One region of the Paenibacillus sp. P3E genome, then DNA from elsewhere that is predicted to be linked to it. Evidence: riboswitches for the same ligand, from Rfam matches in the RefSeq annotation. Region 1 holds a riboswitch; the other holds the start of a gene.
What was found. Region 1 has a riboswitch for thiamine pyrophosphate ahead of A3842_RS16985 (ABC transporter ATP-binding protein). Riboswitches for the same ligand answer to the same signal wherever they lie in the genome.
Positions count from the first base shown of each region.

Region 2: it holds a riboswitch for thiamine pyrophosphate, as region 1 does, so the genes downstream of both, A3842_RS19880 (thiamine phosphate synthase) here and A3842_RS16985 (ABC transporter ATP-binding protein) in region 1, are expected to answer to the same signal.

Region 1 covers NZ_LVWH01000170.1:5,623-11,002, forward strand. The annotation lists gene A3842_RS16975 (DHA2 family efflux MFS transporter permease subunit) at 1-1,166, opposite strand, end outside; gene A3842_RS16980 (TetR/AcrR family transcriptional regulator) at 1,361-2,017, shown strand; TPP riboswitch at 2,089-2,192, shown strand; gene A3842_RS16985 (ABC transporter ATP-binding protein) at 2,304-3,092, shown strand; gene A3842_RS16990 (ABC transporter permease) at 3,076-3,852, shown strand; gene A3842_RS16995 (ABC transporter substrate-binding protein) at 3,849-4,901, shown strand; gene thiM (hydroxyethylthiazole kinase) at 5,003-5,380, shown strand, end outside.
Region 2 covers NZ_LVWH01000179.1:32,966-38,345, reverse strand. The annotation lists gene yfbR (5'-deoxynucleotidase) at 1-222, shown strand, start outside; gene thiH (2-iminoacetate synthase ThiH) at 369-1,481, opposite strand; gene A3842_RS19890 (thiazole synthase) at 1,512-2,276, opposite strand; gene thiS (sulfur carrier protein ThiS) at 2,416-2,619, opposite strand; gene A3842_RS19880 (thiamine phosphate synthase) at 2,685-3,287, opposite strand; TPP riboswitch at 3,412-3,513, opposite strand; gene A3842_RS19875 (SDR family oxidoreductase) at 3,682-4,551, opposite strand; gene A3842_RS19870 (NUDIX hydrolase) at 4,789-5,214, shown strand; gene A3842_RS19865 (hypothetical protein) at 5,297-5,380, opposite strand, start outside.

The sequences.
Region 1 (5,380 bases):
TTGTTGAGCAGATGTGTATTCATTGGCATCACCATCATTCCCATGCCTGCACCGCACATGATCAGCGGCAGAATCAGGTCCCTGCTCTGCGTGGTAAGATCCACATGAGAATACTGGTACAACGCACCCGAAACCAGGCTGAGTCCGCAGACCACCAGCCAGCGAACTCCGATCTTGTCGAACAAAATCCCGGCAATGGGCATCATAAGGCCAGAGGCAATCGCCTGGGGCAGCAGGGTAAGACCCGTATCAAATGCTCCGAAGCCGCGGGCCTGCTGAAGAAACTGCGGGAGCAGGAACAGCGCACCGTACAAGCCGAACTGTGCAATCCATTGTACAACAATCCCTGTGCTGAAATCGACCGAGCGCAGAATACGCAGTTCCAGGAGCGGTGTCTCCGAACGAAACTCAGCAATGACAAAAGCGATTAAGGCCACAGCACCGAGGGATAAACCGATCAGTGTTTTGTCCGAAGTCCAGCTGTCCGCTCCCTGGCTCACCCCGTAAGACAGAGAAGCAAAGGCAAGGGGCCCAAGAATGATCCCAAGCTTATCCATCCCCGGCACCTGGCTGCGTTCCGATTGAGGCAGCTTGCGGGAACCAATCAGAAGACAAATGATCCCGATGGGAATATTAATGAGGAAGATCCAGCGCCAGGAATGATACTCCACCAGCCAGCCGGACAGCACGGGACCGATAGCCGGAGCGAACAGCACCGGAATACCCATGATCCCCATGACTACGCCTACCTTGCTCTTGGGTGCCAGTTTGTACACATATGCCATCCCGACAGGAAGCACACAACCTCCGCCCAGACCCTGCAGGACACGGAACGCAATCAGCCATTCTGCACGGCTTGGTGTTGCACAGAGAATTGAACCCATAGTGAATACGATAACTGCAGTCAGAAAAACAGTCTTGGCCCCAAAGCGGTCAGACAGCCAGCCGGACAACGGGATCACCGAAGCCTGGGCCAGCATGTACCCGGTCACAATCCATTGCAGTGTATTTAGATCCGTATTAAAATCCTTAACCAGCGTTGATAAAGCCACATTCATAGCCGTACTGTCGAGCACCACCATGAATACACCGGCAATGATGGCCAGCAGCGGAACCAGAATGCTTGACAGGCGAAAATCGGCCTCCGGTTTCAGCGATTGCTCCATTCTCTGTCTCCTCCTGAATTGAACTGCGCGCAGGTGGACTTATTGACCTCAGCGCAGCTTAATCGATATAATATATCTCTAAACGGACAACTGTCCGTATTTACATTTTTCAGTCTACGGACAATTGTCCGCTATGTCAATGGAGTTCACATATTTCCTGTAAATATATACTGTATTTCTGAAAGGAGCCTGTCATGAACCCGAGAGAACAAGGCAGCAACCCATCCTCAAACCCAATACCACCATCAAATCCATCCTCCTTCCGGAATAATCAGGACCCTTATGTCCAGCGTATTCTTGAGGCCGCCCGAGCGCTTTTTACTGAGAACGGTCTGGAAGGAGTCAGTATGTACGGCATTGCCAAGCAGGCAGGAATCGGCCAGGGCTCGCTCTACCGCAGATTCACGGACAAAGGTGAAATTTGCTCTGCCCTGCTCTCCACCAGCTCAGAGCGTTTTCTTACCCGTTTGGAGCAGGAGCTCCAAACCACTTTAGAAACAGACAGCTCCATTGAGGAACTGCGGAGCAGTATTGAACAAGTGGTGGATTTCATAGACCAGCATGCCGAGCTGCTGCAGATGATCAAGTCTGAGTTCACGGGTAAGAAACAGCTTACCCAGTTTGAACATCCGATTTTCCAGCGGCTGAATGCAGTTATGGCCGAGCGTCTGCGGAGGGTTGCTGATGACGGCAAGCTGATTGCTATTGATCCGCATTTTGCCGCAACTTCTCTGATCGCGGTCCTCAGCCCTGATCTCTATCTCTATCAGCAGAAGCTTCACGGGTCGGGCAAAAAGGATATCCTGGAAGGGATTCTAACCCTATTCGTAACTGGACTGCAGCGGTCCTGAGTACACTTTCTTTTGACAACATTCTGGAATATGCTATATTAGTTAGCAGTTGCGAATATAATATTGACCTGCTATTTCACTAGGGGAGTCTAATGACTGAGACGAAGCCTTAAGCTTCGGACCCTTGGAACCTGATCTGGATCATACCAGCGGAGGGAAGTGGAACAGAAACGATCAGCAGTGCCGCTTCACGCCTACTGCCTGAACCTTTCAGACCCATTTGCCTCCCCTGGAGACGGATGGGTCTTTATTGTGCTTCCTAAGTCCCGGAAGCAGATGCGTGCCAATGAAAGGAGGCTTAATACATACGAGTATGATCTCTATCACTAACCTGTCCTATGCTTTCAGCACTTCACCGCAGATGCCCGTATTCAGTAGGCTCTCGATGAACGTCCGCCGGGGCGAATTCATTTCCATTGTCGGTGCCAGCGGCTGCGGAAAAAGCACCCTGTTCAAAATCATCGCCGGTCTGCTTCGGCATACAGGTGGCGAACTCAAAGTTCACGGTATGATCTCTGACGATCCATCGTCGCGCCTGGGCCAGGTCGCCTATATGCCGCAGCAGGATCTGCTGTTGCCCTGGAGAACCGTGATGGACAACTGCCTGCTGCCTTGGGAGCTGAAGCGAAAAGGCAGCAAGGCAGTTGCTGTAAAGAATATCCGTGAGATGCTCGAACGGTTTGGCCTTGAAGGTACAGAGCGGCTCTACCCGCAGGAGCTGTCCGGGGGGATGCGTCAGCGGATCGCTATGCTCCGTACCCTTGCCGCTGGAAATGAGCTGATGCTGCTCGATGAGCCTTTTGGAGCACTGGATGCCATAACCAAGCGTGAACTGCACCGCTGGCTCCTGGAATTGTGGAGCAGTCTTAAGCAAACGGTTCTGTTCATCACCCACGATCTGGAGGAAGCGCTGCTGCTCAGTGACCGGATTTACTTGATGTCTGGAGGCAGCGGCGGTGTACAGGAATTCTCGGTGGATATCCCGCGGCCCAGACACTACCGGATGAACTATGAACCGAAGTTTATTACTTTGCGGGAGAATTTGGAGCGGAGGCTGCATGAGAGTATCTATTAGCAGAACCTTTCTGCGCGATTATGGCCCCTTTGCCTTGCTGGTACTGGTCACCCTAGCCGGCTGGGAGTTCGCTGCATGGCTGAAGCTTGTTCCAGCATTCATTCTCCCGGCTCCAACAGCTATATGGACGGCACTTATGGAGCAGAAAGAACTGCTCTTCGGAGAGCATTTACCCGCTACACTTCAGGAGGTTTTGCTCGGCTTTGTTCTGTCAGCAGCCTGCGGCATGCTGCTGGGTACGGGAATGCACATGTTTACTCCGCTCGAAAAGGCGTTATACCCTTTGCTGGTGATCAGTCAGACCATTCCGCTGATCGCGCTGTCACCCATTTTTATTATGTGGTTTGGCTATACCCTATGGAGCAAGGTTGCGGTGGTTTTCCTTACTGCCTTTTTCCCGGTGGTAGTAGGGACCTTTGACGGTCTGCGCAAAAGCGGTGCTATGTACAAAGAACTGCTGCTCACACTTGGTGCGACCCGCTGGCAAATTCTGCTAAAGACCCAGATTCCGCCTGCACTGCCCTCTTTGTTCTCTGGTCTTAAGCTCTCTATGGTCTACTGCGTCATTGGCGCGACGATTGGGGAATGGCTGGGCGGTAGCCGGGGGCTCGGCTATTTCAGCCGGCGGATGGCGGGCAATCTGCAAAGTGCGGAAATGTTCGCCGCAGTATTTCTTTTATCTGCACTCGGTATCGTTTTATTTCTATTTATTGTGCTGCTCGAAAAAATTATTTTGCAGAAAAGAGGCATTCATCGATGAAACTGATCCCTTCTGAACCTCCCTTTAGAAAAAGGAAACTCCCTTTGCTCCCCTTATTGCTGCTTCTGTGTCTGGGACTTGCTGCGACAGGCTGTGGGAACAGCAATGATAAGTCTCCAGCCAGCTCTGCATCAGCGGATCAAGGCGGGCAGCCCCACAAGCTGACGATTATGCTCGACTGGTACCCGAATGCAGTCCACTCCTTCCTGTACGCCGCCCAGCAGAACGGCTATTTTGCCGACGAAGGGCTTACTGTGGATATCCAAATGCCCGCTGACAGCAATGATGCCCTGAAGCTCGTAGCCGCAGGTAAAGTTGACCTGGCCCTAAGTTACCAGCCGCAGGTGCTGATGGCTCGGGGTGAGCAGATTCCGGTGAAGTCCGTAGCTGCGATCGTCAGACATCCGCTTAATCATCTGATGGTTCCGGCTGACAGCGGGATCAAGAGCCCAAAGGACCTGGCAGGCAAAAATGCCGGATACTCCTCGATCCCACTCTATGAAGCTATGCTGAAAACCATGGTCAAAAGCGATGGCGGAGATCCTGGAGCAGTAACCCTGACCGATGTGGGTTTTGACCTGATTCCAGCCATTACAACCGGGCGTGTCGATGGCATTATTGGCGGATTTATTAACCATGAGCAGTTGATTCTGGAAAAGGAAGGCCATCCGGTCATTTCGCTGAATCCAACCGATTACGGCGTCCCCGATTATTATGAGCTAGTATTGGTCGCCAGCGACCAGGGCCTGCAGAATTCTGAAGGCTATATCCAGAAGTTTATCCAGGCAGCACGTAAAGGACAGCAATTCGTTGCGGATCACCCGCAGGAGGCACTTAACCTCCTTCTGGCTCATGAGGATGCAACGGCTCCACTCGACAAAGACATCGAATCCAAAAGCCTGGAGCTGCTGCTGCCCCTAATGGACGCCGGCAGTGAGCCGTTTGGCTATCAGGACCCTGCATCATGGGAAAAGGTACAAACCTGGCTGAGTGATAACGGGCTGCTGAATGGCAAGGTGAAGACCGCGGAGGCTTTTATTAACTTGTAAATGAGAATTCATAAATGCTCATATAACTAAGTCTACGCTTCTGGAGCGAGTTTGTACGAAGTGAATTCATAGAAGCAAGGCTGACAAAACTTTTAGGAGGAATACTCATGTCTTTCTTATCCAAAGTGCGGGACAGCAATCCGCTGGTGCATAACATTACCAATATTGTGGTCGCGAACTTCAGTGCGAACGGACTGCTGGCACTCGGGGCTTCGCCTTTTATGGCGGATGCACATGAAGAAGTCGCGGATATTGCCGCTATGTCTGGTGCTGTAGTGCTCAATATCGGTACACTCAATGACTACGCCATTGATTCGATGCTAATTGCCGGACTGGCAGCGAACCGTCATCATGTGCCGGTTGTCCTTGACCCCGTAGGTGCCGGAGCCACTGCTTACCGCACCGAAGTAACCCATAGGCTGGTCAACCAAATGCAGATCACCGCGCTGCGCGGCAACGTCGCTGAAGTGGCCCATGTG
Region 2 (5,380 bases), on a different contig from region 1:
CTGAAATGCGTCTGGGAGGTTGCTGCAGGCAACCGTGAATTCGCAGCAGCCAGGGTGCAAACCGCAGCCAAACTGCGCGGGCTTGAAATGCCGGAGATGGAATACTTCCTGATTCATATGGCTCCCGGCTTCGAGATGTCCCTGGATGAGCTGTCCGCCGGTACGGACGGAGGATCTGTGGATGGCGGACAGCCGATGGATGGCACGGACAACATGTTATAAACAGTGGACTCCTTTGATCGGACCCGTAGGAGCTCAATCAAATTCTAATTTGTAGATACAGAACAGGCTGCTTCAAGCAGGAATAGCACCAGAGTCACAGATTCTCTTCATGCTTTTCTGAAAGTTAGCATAGTAGCCACCCCTTATTAGGACTGCAGCTTCAGCAGGTCCCAATCCTTAAAGACGGGCTGCAGGCCGGCTGCCTGAAGCATATCCGTGATCTCCTGCACATTCCGTTCATCCGAGATTTCGAATTGCGGAGTCCCGCCATCCTGGGTGTGTCCCCCTACTTCGGTGGAGACACCTGCCGACATTTTGGTGATTCCAAGATGGATCAGGTGATCCCGCAGGAAGGCGGGCTCCCGGGTGGACAGGGTAATGCCGGAGCGTGGCAGAAACAGGCGATACGCCAAAATAATCTGCACCAGCGCACGGTCGGTAACATCGCTCTCCGGGTTGAACTCGCCCAGATACGGACGAAAACGCGGGGCGGATAAGCCGATTTCACATTCCGGATATTTGTCCTGCAGATAGCGGGCATGCATCGCGGTCATGAAGGCTTCCTGGCGCCAATCATACATGCCCAGAAGCGCACCGATGTTGACCGAGCGGAAACCGGCCTGACACCCTCGTTCGGGGGCATCCAGACGGTTCCGGTAGACTCTTTTGGGACCTTTCACATGCAGCTTGCGGTAGGTTTCCTGATGGTACACCTCCTGATACAGGGTCAGCCCGTCCACTCCCGCTTCCCTAAGCTCCCGGTACTCCTCAGTAGACAGCGGGTTCACCTCTATACTGACAGAAGAGAAGTATTCATGCAGAATTTCTACACATTCCTTCACATAAGCGGCCGGACTATCCTTGCGCGATTCCCCGGTCAGAATCAGAAGATGGCGCAGGCCCGTGGAGGAGATCGCTATAGCCTCTTGTCTGACCTCCTCCGGAGTCAATCTTTTTCTCGGAAAATCATAAATCGAGCTGAAGCTGCAATACGTACAGTGATTCACACAGAAATCAGCCAGATACATCGGTGTGAACAGCTGCATCACATGCCCAAAATGCGAACGGGTCAACCGTTGCGCACGCTGAGCCATCTCCTCCAGACAAGATTCCGCAGCCGGAGACAGCAGGGTCTGCAGGTCTTTTTCATCCAGACGATCCTTGAGAAGTGCCCGCTTCACATCCTCCACCCGGTACTCCTGCCACAAGCTCCCGTAAGGCAGTTGCTCCAGACGAGTCAGTGGTTCAAAAAAACTCATGTTACTCCCCCATTTCCGTTAGCCTGTGAGTCACTTCAGAAATCCGGTCAATGGCGAAGACGCTACAGCCGTCTCTTCCACTGGACCGAGTCCTGCCAAATAGGCCTTGCGGCCTGCAGCTACCGCCTCACGGAAGGCCGCAGCCATCAGCAGCGGATCACGGGCGGTAGCGATTGCCGTATTGAGCAGCACAGCGGATGCGCCAAGCTCCATCGCTTCTGCCGCTTCGGACGGGCGGCCGATGCCGGCGTCGACAATCACCGGTAGATCCACCTCAGAGATGAGAATGCGCAGCAGCTCTGTGGTACGCAAGCCGCGGTTCGAGCCGATGGGGGAGCCGAGCGGCATGATGGCGGCGGCCCCCGCTGCTTGCATCCGCAGCGCGGCTGAAAGGTCCGGGCTCATATAGGGCAGCACTACGAAGCCTTCGGCGGCCAGTATTTCTGTGGCCCGGATAGTCTCCAGGTTGTCTGGAAGCAGATATTTCTGATCATTGATTACCTCAATCTTGACCCAATTGCCAAGGCCTGCGGCTCTGGCCAGTCTGGCGATCCGCACAGCCTCCTCAGCAGTGCGCGCACCCGAAGTATTTGGAAGCAGAGTCATATGGGAAGGAATATGGCTGATAATATTGTCCTGGCTCTCCGGATCTACACGGCGCAGAGCTACCGTGATTACCTGTGAGCCTGAAGCTGAAACCACCTCGGGAATCAGTGTATTGCGGCTGTATTTGCCGGTACCGATGAACAGCCGGCTCGATAACGTAATGCCGCCAATCACCAATGGATCTAACATGAACTCGCCTCCTGGGATGAAATTCGACAAGGGAAACGGCTTCACCGTCATTTTTAAGACGGTATCCGTTTCAGTAAAAAATAGAAGGACAATTTTTAGCGTAAAAAAAATTCAAATATTTAATGATAGCCTCATGGCTTCAGCCCCCGCCTACAAAATGTACCAGCTCCAGCCTGTCGCCTTCACATAATATCTCCGACCCGTAATGCTCCTTGCTGACAATCTCACCATTTCGTTCCACGATCACAAGCCGAAAGCTCCATTCGGGCCGGCTTAACAGATCGGCAACGGTCCGGCATTCTTCCGCAACCACTCCGGGCTTGCCATTAATGATCAGATTCATGCGCTCTCACCTCCTTGGCGTGGTACCATTCACGGATTTACTGGAGTCACAATACACCACAGGTCCTACGCCTTCTGGACCGCCAACCGGTAAGCACGGGCAGCAGATACGGGGTCATCCGCTCCGCAAATGCCGGACATGACCGCAATCCCGGCAGCACCGTGACGGATCACTTGACCTGCATTTCCAGGCTCCACCCCGCCGATAGCAATCAGTGGAATACGGGTGCTGCGCACCGCTTCCTCCAGGAGCGCCAAACCGCGCCCCCGCTGTCCGGGCTTGCAGCCAGTAGGGTAAATATGGCCGAACAGGCAGAAGTCCGCCCCCTGCCTGCCTGCTTCCGCTGCTTCTGCCGCGGAGTGCACCGACCTGCCCAGCCGGAGGCCGGGAGCGGCTGCACGGACTGCTGCAGGCGGCAAGCTGTGCCAGGCTAGCTGGACAGCGCCTGCACCAGCGGCCAGCGCAACATCCAGCCGGTCATTGATGACCAGTCTGGATGCGGGGATTCCTGCAAGCAGCAGTTGCTCTGCCATGCTCAGCAGCTCCAGGGCAGACCGGTGCTTTTCCCGCAGATGAATAAAGTCCACGAGCGGATGCACAGCAGCCGCCAGGCTGACGAAACGCCCAAGCTCAAGCTTCCCGTCCGATATTAAATGAATTTCCGCCACTTCTTCACCTCCTGCTTCACACTATTGCAGCAAAACGCGCAACACAAAAAAACCGCCCCCACGATAGGAGGCAGTCATAAATTTGTACAGGAATACGGGTATAAGAAATACAACCCCGCTGCAGTTCATTCATTCTCCGCTTTCCTACGCTGGTTTTAACCAGATCAGGTTCAAAGGGTCCGAACGTCACGTTCGTCTCAGCCTTGCGGCACCCCTAGGGACAATTGCAGTATTCAATTGCTGACGTGGTTCATATTAACATATTAATCCTCGGAAAAGCTATCCCTTTTACCCAAAGCTTCATCTTATATGGTACATAAAAAAGAGCAGACCGCATGGGCCTGCTCTTGAACTGTTATATTTTCCAGAAACCTACTTGACCGTACAGCAACTTCTAGCCGTTGACAATTTCCCCGCCGTTGACATGCATTACCTGGCCGCTAACATAGGATGAATCATCCGAGGCCAGATAGACGTAGGCTGGTGCCAGCTCTTCCGGTTGTCCCGGACGCTGCATGGGCTGTGTGCCGCCGAACTCGCTGACCTTTTTGGCATCAAATGTGGATGGAATCAGCGGTGTCCAGATCGGACCCGGAGCAACAGCATTCACACGGATGCCCTTTTCCGCCAGATTCATCGACAACGAGCGGGTGAAGCTGAGAATCGCGCCTTTGGTGGACGAATAGTCCAGCAGCTGCGGACTGCCGCGGTAGGCGGTGATCGACGTCGTGTTGATGATCGTGGAGCCTTTTTTCAGATGCGGCATAGCTGCCTTGGTCAAATAGAACATGGAGAAAATATTCGTACGGAACGTCCGCTCCAGCTGCTCAGAGGTAATATCCTCGATCTTGTCCTGCGGATGCTGCTCGGCCGCATTGTTAATCAGGATGTCCAGCTTACCGAGCCCCTCTACCGCCCGGTTGATCAGATTCTGGCAGAACGCTTCTACGCCGATGTCACCGGCAATCAGAATACACTTCCGTCCCTCCTGCTCTACTTGGCGTTTGGTCTCTTCGGCATCAGAATGCTCATTCAGATAGGAAATGACCACATCCGCACCTTCTTTGGCAAAATGAACGGCAACCGCCCGTCCAATGCCGCTGTCGCCTCCCGTAATGAGCGCCGCCTTACCCAGCAGTTTGCCTGCCGCTTTGTAGCTGGACGTTTCAAATTCAGGGCGCGGATTCATCTCGCTCTCGATACCGGGCTGACGGTCCTGCACCTGGGGAGGCAAGGTTTTGGTAGTCTGCATATTTTCTGGCATGATCCATTCTCCTTTCGCTGTGTACCTTTTGTTGAAGTAACCACATCGTATTAGGATGGCTTCTGCATCATCAATTATACAATCGCTTTACGTTAAGTTACTTACCACACTTCCCGGCTGTCCAAACAAGAAATTAAGTCGTTTTTGACGTAAAGGGCCGATATAATTTAGTGAAGTATAGATCCGAGATGGGATTCGGACCGATTAACCCATAGGATTAGGAGGCGCATAAGTTATATGACCAGAAATACACGGAGCATCATCGTTGCGGTCAAAGGAGTCATTCTGCATCAAGGCAGAATCCTGCTCGTACAGCGGGCAGCTGCAGATGCGATAGGAGCAGGCAGCTGGGAATGTCCCGGCGGAAAAATGGAATTCGGAGAAGGCCTGGAGGCTGCACTCGAGCGGGAGATTAAGGAGGAAACCGGACTCACGGTCACGGTGGAAAGGCTATTGTATGCAGTGTCCTTTCTGACCGATCCGGGCAGGCAACTCGTCATCATCACCTACTGGTGCCGGACCGATGAGCATACAGTGGTGCTCTCCGAAGAGCATGCAGACTATAAATGGTGTACCCGTCATGAGCTTCAGGCCCTGCTCCCACCCGGAATACAAGCGGAATTTGAGAAAAGCAATGTGTTTTTGTCAGAGGACCTGCTATAAGGTAATCAGGCTGGAAGGCAGTAAAAGCCCGCCCCCTCGAATCAGGGGCAGGCTTGACGGTTTGGTGAATAATCATCCTTACCTAGATAATGTGTCTATACACCATGAAGAATACCATTACGATCAGCACAACCATCAGCAGCAGGCTCATGGTACGAAGCTTCGC